4 regions of the Streptomyces sp. AMJ-169 genome follow, and region 2 is predicted to be linked to each of the others. Evidence: riboswitches for the same ligand, from Rfam matches in the RefSeq annotation. Region 2 holds a riboswitch; each other region holds the start of a gene.
The links. Region 2 has a riboswitch for cyclic di-AMP ahead of ACYUD3_RS31150 (transglycosylase SLT domain-containing protein). Riboswitches for the same ligand answer to the same signal wherever they lie in the genome.
Positions count from the first base shown of each region.

Region 1 (4,202 bases), on a different contig from region 2:
CGAGGCGACCGTGACGGCCGGCGGCGCCACCGACGAGAACGAGGAGGCGGCCAAGTGAGCGAGACGGCCACCATGGACTTCCACCCCCAGCCGCAGGCCGGCGAGGCCAGGCCCTGGGCGTTCCCCGCCCCCGGACGCGCCGCGCTGGACAACGGCCTGACGGTCCTGCACTGCCACCGCCCCGGCCAGCAGGTCGTCGCCGTGGAGATCCTCCTGGACGCGCCTTTGGACGCCGAGCCGGCCGGTCTGGACGGTGTCGCCACGATCATGGCGCGCGCCTTCTCCGAGGGCACCGACCGGCACTCCGCCGAGGAGTTCGCCGCCGAGCTGGAGCGCGCGGGCGCCACCCTCGACGCGCACGCCGACCACCCCGGGGTCCGGCTCAGCCTGGAGGTCCCCGCCTCCCGGCTCGCCAAGGGCCTCGGCCTGCTCGCCGACGCCCTGCGCGCGCCCGCGTTCGAGGCCGGCGAGATCGAGCGGCTCGTGGGCAACCGGCTCGACGAGATCCCGCACGAGCTCGCCAACCCCTCCCGGCGCGCCGCCAAGGAGCTCTCCAAGGAGCTGTTCCCGGCCGGCTCGCGCATGTCGCGCCCGCGCCAGGGCACCGAGGAGACCGTCGCCAAGATCGACGCGGCGGCCGTACGCGCCTTCTACGACCGGCACGTGCGCCCCTCGACGGCCACCGCGGTCGTCGTCGGCGACCTGACCGGCATCGACCTCGCGGCGCTGCTCGGCGAGACCCTGGGCGCCTGGACGGGCACCCCGGGCGAGCCCCGCCCCGTGCCGCCGGTCACCGCGGACGACACCGGGCGCGTCGTCATCGTCGACCGCCCCGGAGCCGTCCAGACACAGCTGCTGATCGGCCGGATCGGGCCCGACCGGCACGACCGCGTGTGGTCGGCCCAGGTGCTCGGCACGTACTGCCTGGGCGGCACGCTCACCTCCCGGCTGGACGCCGTCCTGCGGGAGGAGAAGGGCTACACCTACGGGGTGCGCGCCTTCGGGCAGGTCATGCGCTCCGCCCCGGACGGCTCGGGCGCGTCCATGCTCGCCATCAGCGGCTCCGTCGACACCCCGAACACCGGGCCCGCGCTGGGCGACCTGTGGACCGTGCTGCGCACCCTGGCCGAGGGCGGACTGACCGACGCCGAGCGGGACTTCGCGGTGCAGAACCTCGTCGGCGTCGCCCCGCTGAAGTACGAGACGGCCGCCGCCGTCGCGGGCACGCTCGCCGACCAGGTCGAGCAGTACCTGCCCGACGACTACCAGGCGACCCTCTACCGCCAGCTGGCGGCCACCGGCACCGTGGAGGCCACCGCCGCGGCCGTCGCCGCCTTCCCGGTCGACCGCCTGGTGACCGTCCTCGTGGGCGACGCCGCCCAGATCCGCGAGGAGGTCGAGGCCCTGGGCATCGGCCCGGTGAAGGTCGTACCGGCGGAGTAGGCGTACGAGGGCACGCGCGCGTGGGTGAGCCTTTGGGGGTTCACCCGCGCGCGCGTTCCCGCACGGCGGCTCCCTTTACAGATGTCCGTATTGGTGTGAACCCTGCCCCTCTGCCCTGTGGCATGTTTAACAAATCCCGGTGTCCGCTTGGGGAACCGAGGGGCCCCGCTCTAGCGTCGTCCGGGCTGTTCGTCAGGCAGTGCGCCGCAGCCGCGGCACCGGACAGCGATCGCCGAGTCCCCCTACGGCGCGAGCCAGGGGAGCCGGGGACCCACCGTCCCTGGGGTGAATCGGGCGCCCTCCCAAGGGGAGCCCGTAGGAGACCTTCCTGCTCCGAACCCGTCAGCTAACCCGGTAGGCGAGAGGGAAGGAAAGGACGAACACGACCCTATGGCGTTCACCTGCGCCACCACCGGGAAGCACCGCAGGCCCGGCCGGATGCAGCGCACGACCGCCCGCGCGGCGGGCATAGCGGCGCTCACCACCAGCGGCGTCATGGCGAGCGTGGCCTCCCCGGCCCTCGCCGCCGACACCTCCCTCGAACACACCGGCCTGATCCCCGTGGTCACCGTCGGGGACGACGTCGCCGAGCAGATCGACGACCAGGCCGCCGCGCAGAAGCAGGCCGCCCAGGAGGAGGCCGCGCGGCAGCGGGCCGCCGCCGAGGCGAAGGCCGCGCGCGAGGCCGAGGCCCGCGCCGCCCGCGAGGCCGAGCGCGCCCGCCTGAACGCCTTCGTCATCCCCGTCACCGGCTCCTACGTGTCGACCGGCTACCGCGCGAGCAGCTCCCTGTGGTCGTCCGGCAGCCACACCGGCATCGACTTCCACGCGGCGACCGGGACGACCGTCCACGCGGTGGGCTACGGCACGGTCGTCGAGGCCGGCTGGGGCGGCTCCTACGGCAACCAGATCGTCCTGCGCATGAACGACGGCACGTACACCCAGTACGGCCACCTGTCGTCGATCACGGTGTCCGTCGGCCAGAGCGTCACCCCGGGGCAGCGGATCGGCCTCTCGGGCGCCACCGGCAACGTCACCGGACCGCACCTGCACTTCGAGGCCCGCACGAGCCCCGAGTACGGCTCGGACATCGACCCGGTCGCGTACTTGCGCGGCCACGGCGTCACCGTCTGACGTTCTGCGCGAAACCGTCCAGCCCCGGCCCTTCCGGCCGGGGCTTTCGGCGTTTCGGGCGCCCGCTGTCCAAAAAATATCCATGGATTCCGGCTCGCCATCGGAAATTCCCGCTGATTGCAATAGAGTCACGGAACAGACGTCGAATGGACGGCGTTTCACGGGGTTAATGCGGAGGTCGGTCATGCGTATTCCGGCGCACTCGGTGTGCACGGCCATCCGGGACGACATCGTCGCGGGTGTCTACGAGCGCGGCAGCCGTCTCACCGAGGAACTCCTCGCCCGCCGCTACGGCGTCAGCCGCGTCCCCGTGCGCGAGGCGCTGCGCACCCTGGAGGCCGAGGGCTTCGTCGTGACCCGCCGCCACGCGGGCGCGTGCGTGGCCGAGCCGACCGAGCAGGAGGCCGCCGACCTCCTGGAGATGCGGCTGCTCCTGGAGCCCCTCGGGGCCGCGCGGGCCGCCCAGCGGCGCACGGAGGCCCACCTGAAGGTGCTGCGCGGGCTCGTCCGGCTGGGCCAGGAGCGCGCCAGGAGGGGCAACAGCGAGGATCTGCGCTCCCTGGGCGGCTGGTTCCACGAGACGCTCGCCCAGGCCTGCGCCAGCCACACCCTGACCGCGACGCTGACCCAGCTGCGCCACAAGATCGCCTGGATGTACGCCGTGGAGGCGCCCGTGAGCCCCGTGGAGGCCTGGGCGGAGCACGGCGCGATCGTGGACGCCGTCGCGCGCGGGGACGCCGAGCGGGCCCGCGCGATCACCGCGCTGCACACCGAGCGCTCGACCGCCGCGCACCGGCTGCGGTTGCCCGGGGCCGACGGCCGTGTGAGGACTTCGCAACACGCCGTAAACATGTCCGGCCTGCGTCATTAACACGGGCGCCGTATACAAAGAAGAGATATTCGGCGGAGGTGTATTTCCGTCGGCCTTTTCGGTGCGCGCCGTGAATTCATCGGGTGCGCTCCTGCGGTGTGCTTCCGCGCACTCCGAATCCTTTGCGGGGCAAATCATCCGGGAAAGGGTCCGGGAGGTTTCGTGAAGCTCGGGGAAACGGCGAAGCCGCGCCGCCCGGACGGGCTGACGCGGCTTCACGCACGCACGCGCGGGCTGAACGCCTCCCGCGCGGGTGATGGCTCACACGGTCTCGGGAAGCTCCTCAAGACCCTCGGCGACCAGCTTGGCCAGCCGGTCCAGCGCCGCGTCCGCGCCCTCGGCGTCGGAGGCCAGGACGACCTCTTCGCCACCCTGGGCGCCGAGGCCGAGGACGGCCAGCATGGAGGCGGCGTTGACCGGGTTGCCGCCCGCCTTGGCGATCGTCACCGGGACGCCTGAGGCCGTGGCGGCCCGGACGAAGAGGGAGGCGGGGCGGGCGTGAAGGCCCTCCGCCCAGCCGATGTTGACGCGGCGCTCAGCCATGTGTTGCTGCCCTTCAGTGTCTCAGGGTTGTCTAGACCATTTTTCCACACGTGAGACGTCCCCGGAGGATCGACAGACCCTTCCGGGACGGCTGCCGGGCCGCGGCCTCGGACCGGCTCCACCGTGTGACGTCCTTCCCCAGACTGCCTCGCGCCGTTGTCGGACGCGAGCCGTACGCTGGGCCCCATGCGAAGCGCCGAGGAGCGGCACG
Region 1 is NZ_JBVLTJ010000001.1:148,584-152,785, forward strand. Features, by position in the region: gene ACYUD3_RS00600 (M16 family metallopeptidase) at 1-58, shown strand, start outside; gene ACYUD3_RS00605 (M16 family metallopeptidase) at 55-1,443, shown strand; cyclic di-AMP (ydaO/yuaA leader) riboswitch at 1,664-1,819, shown strand; gene ACYUD3_RS00610 (M23 family metallopeptidase) at 1,834-2,577, shown strand; gene ACYUD3_RS00615 (GntR family transcriptional regulator) at 2,762-3,448, shown strand; gene ACYUD3_RS00620 (HPr family phosphocarrier protein) at 3,710-3,991, opposite strand; gene ACYUD3_RS00625 (bifunctional acetate--CoA ligase family protein/GNAT family N-acetyltransferase) at 4,178-4,202, shown strand, end outside.
Region 1: it holds a riboswitch for cyclic di-AMP, as region 2 does, so the genes downstream of both, ACYUD3_RS00610 (M23 family metallopeptidase) here and ACYUD3_RS31150 (transglycosylase SLT domain-containing protein) in region 2, are expected to answer to the same signal.

Region 2 (4,202 bases):
AGGCCCGCATCAACTCGCCCGGTTCCAGGCCGAGTCCGGGTGTGAGGACGGCTCCCTGCGCGTCGGACACGCCGTACGCGAGCGCCTGCCCCCGGCCGAGCGCCCCGCGCTCGTGCGGCAGGAAACCGACCGGTTCACGCCCCTCGTACACCACCGCGACCCGGGCGCGCGCCTTCACGCGCCCCACGGCGTCCGCGAACTCCGGTTCCATGAACGGGTTCCGGGGCGCCGCCGACATGGCGCGCAGCGCCCGCCACCGCTCCCGCTCCCCCTCGCCCAGCTCGTGCGTGCCCAGCACGCGCGTACGCCCACTGCTCAACCTGACCCCCCGATCAAGTCCCCCCTGGACAACCTGGACGGTACCCCTCCCGCCCCCGGCGCGGTAGATAGCGCCGCATGTTGTTGCCAACCGGTGCAGTCTTCGCAGACGCCCTGAGACGGGGACGTTCGAACAACCGCCGCGCGAGCTTCGGCGGGCGCTCGAACGGGCGGCGGGGGAGGGCCGGCCGGCGCTCGAACGGCCGTGTGCGAGACCGCCAGTTGGCCCTCGGCGGCCCGCCCGGGTCCGTATTCTCTGATCATGGCCGCACCCACCACCGCTTCCGCCGCGCGCGCGTACGACCTCGTCGCCACCGACCTGGACGGCACACTGCTGCGCGCCGACGACACCTTCTCCGACCGCTCGCTGGACGCCCTCCAGCGGGTCGTCGAGGCCGGCGCGCGGCACCTGGTGGTGACCGGCCGCCCCGCCCCCCGGGTCCGCCCCCTCCTGGACGTCCTGCGCGGCAGAGGCCTCGCGGTGTGCGGCCAGGGCGCCCAGGTGTACGACATCGGCGCCGGCCGCCTGCTGTGGTCGGTGACCTTGGACCGGGACCTGGCGGAGACCGCGCTCGGCAAGATCGAGGCGGAGGTCGGCCAGGTGTACGCGGCCGTCGACCAGGACGGCGTCGAGGGGCTGACCCTGATCGAGCCGGGCTACCGGATGCCCCACCCGACCCTGCCGGCCCTGCGCGTGGGCCACCGCGCCGACCTGTGGTGCGAGCCGATCAGCAAGGTCCTGCTGCGCCACCCGACGCTCACGGACGACGAGTTGGCGGCGATCGCCCGCGCGGCGGTCGGCTCGCTGGCCACGGTGACGATGTCGGGCCCGGGGACGGTGGAGCTCCAGCCGCCCGGCGTCACCAAGGCGACGGGCCTCGCCCTGGCCGCCGACCGGCTGGGCCTGGCCCCCGAGGCCACGGTGGCCTTCGGGGACATGCCCAACGACATCCCGATGTTCGAGTGGTCCGCCCACGGCGTCGCCATGGCCAACGCCCACCCCGAGCTGAAGGCGGCGGCGGACGAGGTGACCCTGTCCAACGAGGACGACGGGGTGGCCGTGGTGCTGGAGCGGCTGTTCCCGTAGGGGGAGCTCAAGTGGACCGGGCGAGCCCCGTACGGGGCGCCTCAGTAAGCCCCGTACACGTTGTCGATCGACCCGTACACCGCCGCCGCGTAGTTGCACGCGGCGGTGATGTTCGCGACCGGGTCGTAGGGGTCGTAGGCCGTGCCGGACACGTGGTACGCCTGGAAGGTCGGGTCGATGACCTGGAGCAGGCCCTTGGACGGGGTGCCCTTGGCGGCGTTGGAGTCCCAGTTGTTGATGGCCCAGGGGTTGCCGGAGGACTCGCGGATGATGTTGCGGTAGATGCCGTTGTAGCTGCCCGGGATGCCCTTCTGGGACATGATCGCGAGGGATTCGCGGATCCAGCCGTCGAGGGTGTTGGGGTACCCGGCGGGGGTCGTCGAGGCGGTCTTGACGGCCGCGGACGCGGTGGTCGCGCCGATCAGCGGGAGGGCGAGCACGGCGGCGCCGGTGGCGGCGACGGCGAGGGTGCGGGCGAGGCGGTGGGGACGGAATGCGGACATGAGTGTGTTCCTCTCCGGCGCCTGCGAGGTGAGCTGTCGGGTTCGGGCGGGGAGGTGCCCGGCCGGTCCGCCGGGAAGGCGGTACGGCTTCACCCCGAGCCGGCCCGGAGGGGTGCTCCGGGACGGCGTACTGCCTGGGTCCCCCGCTCCTGCCGTGCGCGAGTGGTTTCGTCGATGGGAAGAGCCGGGACGGCGGCAGGATTAGGCGTCCGTCCGACTTGGCCGGGAACGTATGCGAGAGCGACTGCCTGGAACAAGTGCCGGATTCACCTCTGGTCCCTATTGGGAGCGCTAAGGGGTTTATGGGCGACTTGATCGTTTGCGTCCGGGAAGCGTCAACTGGCAAGTGACGACAGGGGGAAGAGGGAATGCCGAGGCCGCGGTGGCCGGCGGGGCCCCGTGACCCAATTCACGAAACGGCAATTACGGCAAAATGGACAGATGCTGAATATGTCGGACCATTACATGTCGTATCGAACGATCAGAAACATAGCGGTCGTGATCCGATAGGGGCCGGGCTGTAACCGTGGGGGCTATCGGTGATCGAAACCTGACCGGATACGCTGACTCGGGTGATGGCAGCGACCTGTCGACAAACCGTGTAATCGTCAACAGCAGTCAGTGGGCAACAGCAGACAGGAGATCCCTCGTGACCGTCGTCGGGCCGTTCGGGCTGAGCGTGCGGGACCAGGCTCTGGAAGCCGATGTCCAGGCCGGGATGGCAGCCGTCGAGGGGGGCCTCCTGGAGGCCACCAAGAGCGAGGTCCCGTTCATCACCGAGGCCGCGCAGCACCTCGTACGCGCCGGCGGGAAACGCTTCCGACCCCTCCTCGTCATGCTCACCGCCCAGTTCGGCGACCCTTACGCCCCCGGTGTCGTGCCGTCCGCCGTCGGCGTCGAGCTGACCCACCTGGCGACCCTGTACCACGACGACGTCATGGACGAGGCCGACGTCCGGCGCGGTGTCGCCAGCGCCAACACCCGCTGGGGCAACTCCGTCGCCGTCCTCACGGGTGACTTCCTGTTCGCCCGCGCCTCCCAGATCCTCGCCGGCCTCGGCCCCGAGATCATCCGCATCCAGGCCGAGGCGTTCGAGCGGCTGGTCACCGGCCAGATCCTGGAGACCGCGGGCCCGACCGACGGCCGCGACCCGGTCGAGCACTACCTGGACGTCCTCGCCGGCAAGACCGGCTCCCTGGTCGCCGTCTCCTGCCGCTTCGGCGCGATGACCTCGGGCGCCGACGAGACGGTCGTGGACATCCTCACGCAGTACGGCGAGCGCCTCGGCGTCGCCTTCCAGCTCGCCGACGACTTCCTCGACGTCGCCTCCGACTCCCACGAGTCCGGCAAGACCCCCGGCACCGACCTGCGCGAGGGCATCGCGACCCTCCCCGTGCTGCGGCTGCGCGAGATGGCCGCCCGCGACGGCCGCCCCGAGGACGTCGCCCTGTGCGAACTCCTCGCCTCCGACCTCACCGACGACGCCCGCCACGCCGAGGCCCTGACCGCCCTGCGCGCCCACCCCGCCCTGGAACAGGCCCGCCGCGACACCATCCGCTACGCGGAGGAGGCCCGCGCCGCCCTGTCCCCGCTGCCGGAGTGCGACGCGAAGACGGCGCTGGTGGAGCTGTGCGACGCGGTGGTGCACAGGGCGGGCTGATCCCCTAGGGACCCTGATCCCCTAAGGGACACGAGAGGTGTCCAGGGGGTTTGTCATACCGCAGGAGTACGAGGAGTTGACTCTGCGGGCTGACGCGATTGTCAGTCCCGTTTGGTGTCATGGAGGTACGGACGAACGACCACGGCTCACCGGTTCGGGTGAGAATGGCGGTCAAGGGCAGCCGTACGACGGCCCGCCCGGCCCGCCGCCGAAGACGGAGGTAAGGCACATATGTCACCGTACGCATCCGACGACAGCACCACCCCGGAGGCCATGGCCGAGGCCGACGAGGCGCGGGCCCGGCGGCGCAGGACGGCCGTGCGGTACGTCGTCCCGGTCACGGTCGTAGGGGTGGCCGCGGCGACCATCGGCCTCGTCCCCGCGCTCGCCGACTCCGGCGACCCGAGCCTGCCGAAGATCACCGCCCAGCAGCTCCTCGACAAGATCGCCAAGTCGGACGTGCAGCAGCTGTCCGGCACCGTGAAGATCACGACCGACCTGGGCCTGCCCGACCTCGGCGGCCTGGAGAGCAGCCTTCTCTCCAGCGCGACCCAGTCCTCCGGCGACGGCTCCTCGGCCGACCCCAAGGCGAAGCTCACCGAACTCGCCTCCGGCACCCACACCCTGCGCGTCG
Region 2 is NZ_JBVLTJ010000015.1:107,472-111,673, forward strand. Features, by position in the region: gene ACYUD3_RS31140 (GNAT family N-acetyltransferase) at 1-319, opposite strand, end outside; gene ACYUD3_RS31145 (HAD family hydrolase) at 581-1,405, shown strand; gene ACYUD3_RS31150 (transglycosylase SLT domain-containing protein) at 1,447-1,908, opposite strand; cyclic di-AMP (ydaO/yuaA leader) riboswitch at 1,912-2,092, opposite strand; gene ACYUD3_RS31155 (polyprenyl synthetase family protein) at 2,558-3,568, shown strand; gene ACYUD3_RS31160 (LolA family protein) at 3,800-4,202, shown strand, end outside.

Region 3 (4,202 bases), on a different contig from region 2:
ATACGACGGAACAGGGCGCGCGGCGGGCCGTGGAACTCGGGGTCGCCGCCGACGTCGTACCGCTGGGCCCGGAGCTGGACTGGCGCCGGCTGCTGGCGCATCTCCATGACGTGCGGGGGGTGGGGCGGCTGATGGTCGAAGGCGGCGGGACGATCCATACGCAGTTGCTCCAGGCGGGGCTGGCGGACGAGCTCCAGCTGGTGCTCGCGCCCCTGTTCGTCGGCGATCCGAAGGCGCCTCGGCTGTTCGGGCCCGGGGGGTACGAGGAGGGGCGGCTCGAGCTGCTGGAGGCGCGGCGGATCGAGGATGTCGTCCTGATGCGGTACCGGCCGGAGGTGACCCCGGCGGACCACTACTGGCTGGGGCTGGCCTGCGACCTCGCGGCCGAATGCCCGCCGTCGCGGACGGCGTTCAGCGTGGGCGCGGTGATCGTGGCGTCCGACGGCACGGAACTGGCACGCGGCCACTCCCGAGAGGGCGGTGACCCGGTGGTCCACGCGGAGGAGGCGGCGCTGGCGAAACTGTCCCCGACGGATCCCCGGCTGCCCACGGCCACGGTGTACAGCAGCCTGGAGCCCTGCGCGAGGAGAGCTTCCCGCCCGGCCCCGTGCTCCCGGCTGATCCTGGACGCCGGGGTGCGCCGGGTGGTGACGGCATGGGTGGAACCGGACACGTTCGTCCAAGGGGCGGATGGGAATGGGCTGTTGAGGGAGGCGGGGGTGGAGGTGGTGGTGCTGGAGGGGTACGAGGGGCGGGCTAAGGGGCCGAATGGGCACTTGCTGGGGTAGCTGATCGGGCGGCGGACCCGCACCCACCCACCCGGCCCACCCCACACTGCGCCCCGCCCCCCGCCGGGTGACGCTGCCCCCATGAGACCAGCGAAACCCGTACTGCTCGTCGCCGCCCTTCTCTCCCTGGCCGCTTGCTCCAGTTCTGAATCCGGTGGCCGGCAGATGGCCAGGGCCCTCCCCCCGGACGCCGCGTTCACGCATCCCGGGGTGCTGGTCGACAAGGAGCAGCTGGATGTCGTGCGGGAGAAGGTCCGGGGCGGGCGGCAGCCCTGGCTGCGGGCCTATTTCCAGATGCGGGACAGCAAGTACGGGTCGTACAAGTACGCGCCCGAGCCGTACGAGAGCGTCGACTGTCCTGGTGGGGACCGGCCCGCGCACGGATGTCTCCAGGAGCGGCAGGACGCCATCGCCGCCTACACGCAGGCCCTCCTCTTCAGCATCACCGGCAAGCAGCAGCACGCGGCCAAGGCGCGGGAGATCATGGACGCCTGGTCGGGGAAGATCCGGCGGCACACCGAGGAGGACGCGGGACTCCAGACCGCGTGGGCGGGATCGACCTGGGCGCGGGCGGCGGAGCTGGTGCGGCACACACCGGGCGCGGGCTGGCCGGACGACCGGGTGGCACGGTTCGAGCGGATGCTGAAGACGGCGTACCTCCCGGACGTCACCAGGAACGTCGCCGACTACAACGGCAACTGGGACCTCGCGATGACGGACGCGGCGATCGGCATCGGCGTCTTCACCGACGACCACAAGGTCTTCGACCAGTCCCTGAAACGCTTCCGCGACCGCGTCCCGGCCTACTTCTACCTGGAGAAGGACGGCGGCGTCCCCATCGCCCCGGCCCGCTCGGGCCTGAACGACCCGGCGAAACTCTCGGCGTACTGGTTCAAGCAGACGACGTTCAAGAGCGGCCTCTCCCAAGAGAGTTGCCGCAACTTCAAGCACGTCGGCTACTCGCTGGCGGCGACCTCGCACATTGCGGAGACCGCCTGGCACCAGGGCGTCGACCTGTACGGGGAGGTCAAGGACCGGCTGAAGGCGGCGGCCGAACTGCACGCGGGCATCCAGTCGGGGGCGCCCGCTCCGGCGTGGCTGTGCGGCGGGAAGGTGGACCGGAACATGGGCCCTGACCTGGAGGTTCTCGTCAACCACCTGGAGGGCCGGCTGGGCGAGTCCGTACCGGCGACCCGCAGGCTGGTGGAGAAGAGCAGGCCCGAGGGCACGGACGATCTGTTCGTCGCGTGGGAGACGCTGACGCACGCGAAGAACCCGGTCTGAGGGGGGCCGGGTAACCCGTTTGGCTTTTCACCCCCGGGATGACGTATGGTTACGTCAACGGCGCGGGGTGGAGCAGCTCGGTAGCTCGCTGGGCTCATAACCCAGAGGTCGCAGGTTCAAATCCTGTCCCCGCTACTGAAGGCCAAGGGCCGGAATCCGATTCAGGATTCCGGCCCTTGGTTTTTGTCCCCGTTCACTCACTCTGCGTATATGACCGCTGTACCGGCGCGGTCAACTCGCCCGTTTTTCGCGGACGTTGCGGCTTAAGTCCCGTCCATAAATGTTAATGATCAAGCGGAACAGCTTGGAAACGACGGCCCGGGTCTATTAACGTTCGATAACGCAGCACGGTCGTCCCAGCCGTCACAAGAGACGGCTCCGTGCGCACGCGCCGAATCCCGCGAGGGAACCGGGGAACCACCACCTTGGGGTGAATCACGCGAAGGCCACCGCCCGCGACGGGCGGCCGGTTTACGCGCGTAGGAGACCTTCCCGCTCCGAACCCGTCAGCTAACCCGGTAGGCGACGGAAGGAAAGGAGTGCGCCCGCGTGGCGAACGCCCCAGAAGCCCCCGCGCCGACTTTCGGGTTCGGCGGTCCCCGCACCGACGAGGGCCCCTGGGAGGAGTGGAACCCCACCGCCGACTCGGTCGCCCCGGTCCGCGGCAAGCACCGGGTGGCCAAGCAGCGCGGCGGCGGATTCGCCCGCAGCTCGACCGTCCTCGGCGTCGGCGTCATAGCCGCCGTCAGCGCGGGCGGCATGGCCAGCGCCAACACCGGCAAGGCCCCCGTCTCCATCTCCCTGCCCGACCTCGGCTCCCTCAGCGGCTCGGACGACTCCGCGCAGGACACCCCGGACGCGCTCGCGAGCTTCGGCACCGAGGCCGACGTCAGCGCCCAGGGCAAGAGCGAGAGCGGCGCCTCCGACGCCGGTGAGGCGCTGCGCAGCCGGATCATCGCGCAGGCCGAGTCCCAGCAGACCCAGGTCGACGCCCGCGCCAAGGCCGCCGCCGCGAAGGCCGAGTCCGACGCCGCCGCCAAGGCCGCCGAGGACGCCAAGGAGAAGGCCGCCGCCGCGAAGCGGAAGGCCGACGACGAGGCCAAGGAGAAGGCCGAGGCCGCCCGCCTCGCCGAGCTGGCCAAGCAGTACGCGCTGCCGACGTCGTCGTACACGATCACCTCGACGTTCGGGCAGGCCGGGTCGCTGTGGTCGTCCGGGTACCACACCGGGCTCGACTTCGCCGCCCCCACCGGCACGCTCATCAAGGCCGTCCACAGCGGGACCATCACGGAGGCCGGGTGGGCCGGTTCCTACGGCTACCGCACCATCCTCACTCTGGACGACGGCACCGAGCTCTGGTTCTGCCATCAGTCGTCCATCAACGTCAGTGTCGGCCAAAAGGTGGCTACCGGTGACGTCATCGGGCGGGTCGGTGCCACGGGCAATGTGACGGGGGCCCACTTGCACCTCGAAGTGCACCCCGGGGGCAGCTCGACCGGGATCGATCCGGCGGCGTGGCTGCGGAGCAAGGGGCTGAATCCGTAAGGGAGTTGGCTTGCTGGGGGTCCTGCTCGGGTGGGGCCCCTTTTTGCTGTGTTCTTGTGTACCGGTCGGAATGCGGGGGTCCGTCTCCGGCGTTGACGTAGAACATGACTACTCTGCGCCGACTCGGCTCCTCCGACCTCGAAGTCTTCCCCCTCTCCCTCGGCGGCAACGTCTTCGGCTGGACCGCCGACGAGGCGGCCTCCTTCGCGGTGCTCGACGCGTACGCCGCCGGCGGGGGCAACTTCGTCGACACCGCCGACGCGTACTCGGCCTGGGTCGAGGGCAACAGCGGGGGCGAGTCCGAGACCATCATCGGCAAGTGGATCAAGGCGCGCGGCAACCGGGACGACGTGATCGTCGCGACCAAGGTCAGCCAGCACCCCGAGTTCAAGGGGCTTTCCGCGGCCAACATCAAGGCGGCGGCGGACGCGTCGTTGCAGCGGCTCGGCACCGACCACATCGACCTGTACTACACCCACTTCGACCAGCCGGACGTCCCGGTCGAGGAGATCATCGGCGCGCTGGACGAGCTGGTGAAGGCGGGCAAGGTGCGCCACATCGCCGCGTCCAACATCTCCGCCGACC
Region 3 is NZ_JBVLTJ010000022.1:27,576-31,777, reverse strand. Features, by position in the region: gene ACYUD3_RS35550 (dihydrofolate reductase family protein) at 1-788, shown strand, start outside; gene ACYUD3_RS35545 (alginate lyase family protein) at 870-2,072, shown strand; tRNA gene ACYUD3_RS35540 (tRNA-Met) at 2,134-2,207, shown strand; cyclic di-AMP (ydaO/yuaA leader) riboswitch at 2,452-2,613, shown strand; gene ACYUD3_RS35535 (M23 family metallopeptidase) at 2,622-3,617, shown strand; gene ACYUD3_RS35530 (aldo/keto reductase) at 3,722-4,202, shown strand, end outside.
Region 3: it holds a riboswitch for cyclic di-AMP, as region 2 does, so the genes downstream of both, ACYUD3_RS35535 (M23 family metallopeptidase) here and ACYUD3_RS31150 (transglycosylase SLT domain-containing protein) in region 2, are expected to answer to the same signal.

Region 4 (4,202 bases), on a different contig from region 2:
GTTGTCGAGATCGGGGTCGCGGTGTACCCGATGGCGTACGGACCTTCCAGCCGCCACCGATACCAGAGGGTGGCTCCGGCGGGCACACCGACGTCCAGGACACCTCGGGCGGCGGCGACTGTGCCACCGTTCTCCAACTCGACGGCCCATTGGGAGAGGCCGTGACGGAAGTCGTCGTGTGCGAGGGGGTGGGGGCGGTGGGGGGTTCGGGTGACGTGATCAACTCCGGCGACTCCGGTATCACCGACTCCGGCTGCGGCGGCTTGGGTTGCACCGGCTCCGGTCGCGACGGCTTGGGCAGCGCTGGACCCAGCTTTGGCAACTTCGGCAGCGCCGGCCTCAGTCGCGGCAGCTTCGGCGGCGCAACCGGAGTCGGCTCAGCCGGAGCCCTCACACCCCCGCGCACCCTGGAAACCTCGCGCACCCCCGACCCCCGCATCCCGCATCCCGCATCCCGCATCCCGCACACCCTGCCCCCTCGCACCCCACATATCCCGCAGCCCCATCCCTCCCCCACCCCCGCAAACCCCCGCAAACCCTGAAAGGCCGGCCCCGGGGATCCGGTTCCGGCCTCGCGGAGGCACGTCAGACAAACGGCCTAGCAGCCGCAGGCATCACCCCACGGAGACGCCATGCGAGCGAAGGTAAGCAACCGGATCGACATCCGAGCCATAGTCAGGAGTCGTCCGTATCTCGAAGTGCAGATGCGGCCCCGTCACATTCCCCGTGGAGCCGGAGTAACCGATCTGCTGCCCCTCGGAAACGCTCTGCCCGGCGGAGACGGATATCTGGGAGAGGTGGGCGTACTGCGCGTAGTACCCGTCGGCGAGCTTGATGACGACCTGATTGCCGTACGCCCCGCCCCAGCCGGCGGAGACGACCGTCCCGGCGCCGACGGCCTTGAGATTGGTCCCGGTCGGGACGACGAAGTCGACGCCCGTGTGATACCCGCTGGCCCACATGCTGCCGGAGACCCGGTACCCGGTACCGATGACCGCACCGGTGACCGGAAGCGTGAACCCGGAGGCCGAACTCCCCGAACTCTCCGACGCCGGCTCGGTCTTCGAGGTATTCGAGCTCTTCAAGAAGGACGAACTCCCGGAGGAGGACTTCGAGGAACCGGAAGACGCCGACCCTGAAGAGGAGCTGGACGACGAAGAGGCGCCGGACGACGAGGACGAACCGGAACCGGTCGTCCCGGAGGTGCCGGTCGCCCGCGCCCCGAGCGTCAGCTTGAGCCCAGGATGGATCAGCGACGGATCGGACCCCACGGCGTCACGATTGTCGTCGTAGATCCGCTGCCACCCCCCACTGACACTCTGCTCCTCCGCGATCTTCGAGAGATAGTCGCCGGAGCGGACGGTGTACACGGCGGAAGTGCTCTTGCGGCTGCTCACCGGCGCGGCCTGAACGGCGCTCTCCGACACGGAGGCCGTGAGAGAGGCGGCGGACACGGCGGGGGAGCTCGCGGTCGAGGAAGTCGTCTGGGCGTGCGCCCCGGTGGCCCCCATCAGCGGAAGGGCGAGCGCGGCCCCGCCGGTTCCGGCGACGGCTAGCGAACGGGAGAAGCGCGGGGTCTTCGGGCGGCGGTGCTTACCCTTGCCGGGCATGGCGAATTCCTCTCCGTCGCCTGCGAGGTGAGCTGTCGGGTGCGGGCTGGAGCTGCCCGGCCGCGCGGTTGTCGCGGCTTTACCCCGAGCCGTCTCCGGTGGCGTCCGGATCCGGCGGTACTGCCTGTGGGTCCCCCGCTCCTGCCGTTTCACGGGTGGCGTGTTCGGTCTCCGGACAGCGGCAGGATTGGGCGTCCGCCCGGATTGATGGCGAACGTAAGCGACCGGGACGCACGGGGACAAGCGAAAGTCGCCCACGAATCGCTTTCCTGTCGATTCGCCGTGTGTTCCCGGCCCCGCCCGAACCGCGCCGAAAACCCCGCCCTGGCCCCAATTCCCCAAGGAAAACAGCGTGATTACGTGCACATGACGCGCGCCGCAGGGCCAGGAATATGACCCTGCTCACGCCACCGATTCACAGCTGCCTTTATTCCGGATCGAGTTGCACTGAAGCATTTCGAAACCGGACAGACCCCTCAGACTCGACGAAGCCGGAGAACAGCCGCATCAAGGTCCCCACGCAGCCCGGTCCGCAACCCGTGATGCAACAGCACCGCCCCCCGGTGGATTTCCCCCGTTTCAAGGCATTCGTACAACGCCCCGGCATCAAGCCCGCGCAGCCGCACCGCCGGGACGGTCTCCCCGTAGTGCTGGGCCTGGAGCCAGGCGAGGACGACGGTGTCGTCGCCGCGGACGTACTGCACGGCGCTGAGCCCGCCCTCGGGGGCCTTGAGCCGGTACAGGTCGCCCTGCTGGACGACGGGCCGGATCTCCTTGTACAGCGCGACCCACTCGCGCGCCTCGGCCAGCTCCGCGCCGGTCCACTCGGAGAGGTCGCCGCCGACGCCGAGGACCCCGGCGAAGGAGCTGATGAAGCGGAACTTCAGCGAGCTGACCCGGTGGTTGAGCTGGACGTTGGGGCTGTCGGTGACCCAGGCCGCCATGACCCGCGCGGGGTGGATCTGGCTGAAGCCGTGCTGGATGGCGAGCCGGTCCAGCGGGTCGGTGTTGTCGGAGGTCCACACCTGGTCGGTGCGGCTGAGGATGCCGAGGTCGATCCGGCCGCCGCCGCCCGAGCAGGACTCGAAGGCGACCCCGGGGTGGGCGGCGCGCAGCCGGTCGAGGAGCGAGTACAGCGCGCGCACGTGGTCGACCCACAGGCGCTGCGGATAGGCGTCGTCGGGCCAGCCGGCGTCGGTGAAGCAGCGGTTGAAGTCCCACTTGACGTAGTCGATGGGCGCGCTGGACAGCAGGGTGTCCAGCCGCTCCCACAGGTACTCCTGGACGTCCTCGCGCGCGAGGTTGAGCATCAGCTGGTTGCGGAACTCGGTGCGCCCGCGGCCGGGCTGGAACTGCACCCAGTCGGGGTGCGCGCGGTAGAGGTCGCTGTCGGGGTTGACCATCTCCGGCTCGACCCAGATGCCGAACTGCATGCCCAGGCCGTGCACTTGGTCGGCGAGGGGCTTGAGGCCCTGGGGGAAGCGGTCCGGGTTGGGCGTCCAGTCGCCGAGACCCGCGCGGTCGCTGGTGCGGGCGCCGAACCAGCCGTCGTCGACGACGAACAGCTCCACGCCCATCTCGGCGGCCCGCCGGGCGAGGACGAGCTGCTCCTCCTCGGAGATGTCGAAGGTGGTCGCCTCCCAGGAGTTGAACAGCACCGGGCGGTCCTGCGCGGCGTCCGGGATCACGTGCTCGCGCTGGTAGGCGTGCCAGGCGCGGCTGGCGCCGCCGAAGCCGCCGTCGGACCACAGGGCCGCGAGGACGGGCGTCGTGAAGGAGTCCCCGCGCGCGAGGAGCAGCAGCCCGGAGTCGTCGTGCCCGGCGCCGCCGGTGATCTGCACGCGCGCGTCGGGCAGCTGGGCGACGGCGATGCGCCAGGAGCCGGACCAGCCGAGGGCGGCGGTGAAGACCTCGCCGCGCTCCTCGGTCGCGTCGGTGTCGAGGGCGACCCACGGCAGATGCGGATGGCCGGTGTGCCCGCGCCGGCTGCCGATGACCTTCTCTCCGTAGGTGAGGGGCGCCCGTGTCAGCCGGGACTCGGCGGCCCAGCGGCCGTGCAGCTGCGACAGCCGCCATCCCTCGCGCTGCGGCAGCGTCAAGGTCGCGGAGTCGGCGCGCAGCAGCTCGAGGGGCTCGTCGGCGTCGTTGGCGAGGGTCGCCCAGCGCTCCACGACGTCACCGCGCATGCGGTAGTGCAGGGTGACCGTGAGCCCCCCGTCGCGGAAGCGCAGCCGCAGTTCGCCGTCGGCGGCGTCGGCGCTCTCGAAGGTCCACTCGGTGCCCCGGCGGCCGGGGACGCGGACCGAGAGGGCGGGGCGGGTGAAGCGGGGGCCGCCCTCCACCGGGTACTCCTCCCGCCCGTCCAGCGGGGACTCGAAGGACGAGCCGTGCGGCAGCGGGACCGCGGCCAGCGCCTCGGCGTCGGCGAGGGCGATCGCCGGACCCCAGTGCAGATGCAGCAGCTCGCCGCCCTCGGTGAGATGCAGGGCGTAACTGCTCGCCGGGCCCGAAAGGAGCCACGTACGCCCGTTCTCAGCGGTTTCCAGCATCAGACCCTCACACGATCGAAAATCATAAAAAACAGATACGAAC
Region 4 is NZ_JBVLTJ010000001.1:952,759-956,960, reverse strand. Features, by position in the region: partial or broken gene ACYUD3_RS03930 (DUF6250 domain-containing protein) at 1-287, opposite strand, end outside; gene ACYUD3_RS03925 (M23 family metallopeptidase) at 615-1,610, opposite strand; cyclic di-AMP (ydaO/yuaA leader) riboswitch at 1,615-1,781, opposite strand; gene ACYUD3_RS03920 (alpha-galactosidase) at 2,087-4,159, opposite strand.
Region 4: it holds a riboswitch for cyclic di-AMP, as region 2 does, so the genes downstream of both, ACYUD3_RS03925 (M23 family metallopeptidase) here and ACYUD3_RS31150 (transglycosylase SLT domain-containing protein) in region 2, are expected to answer to the same signal.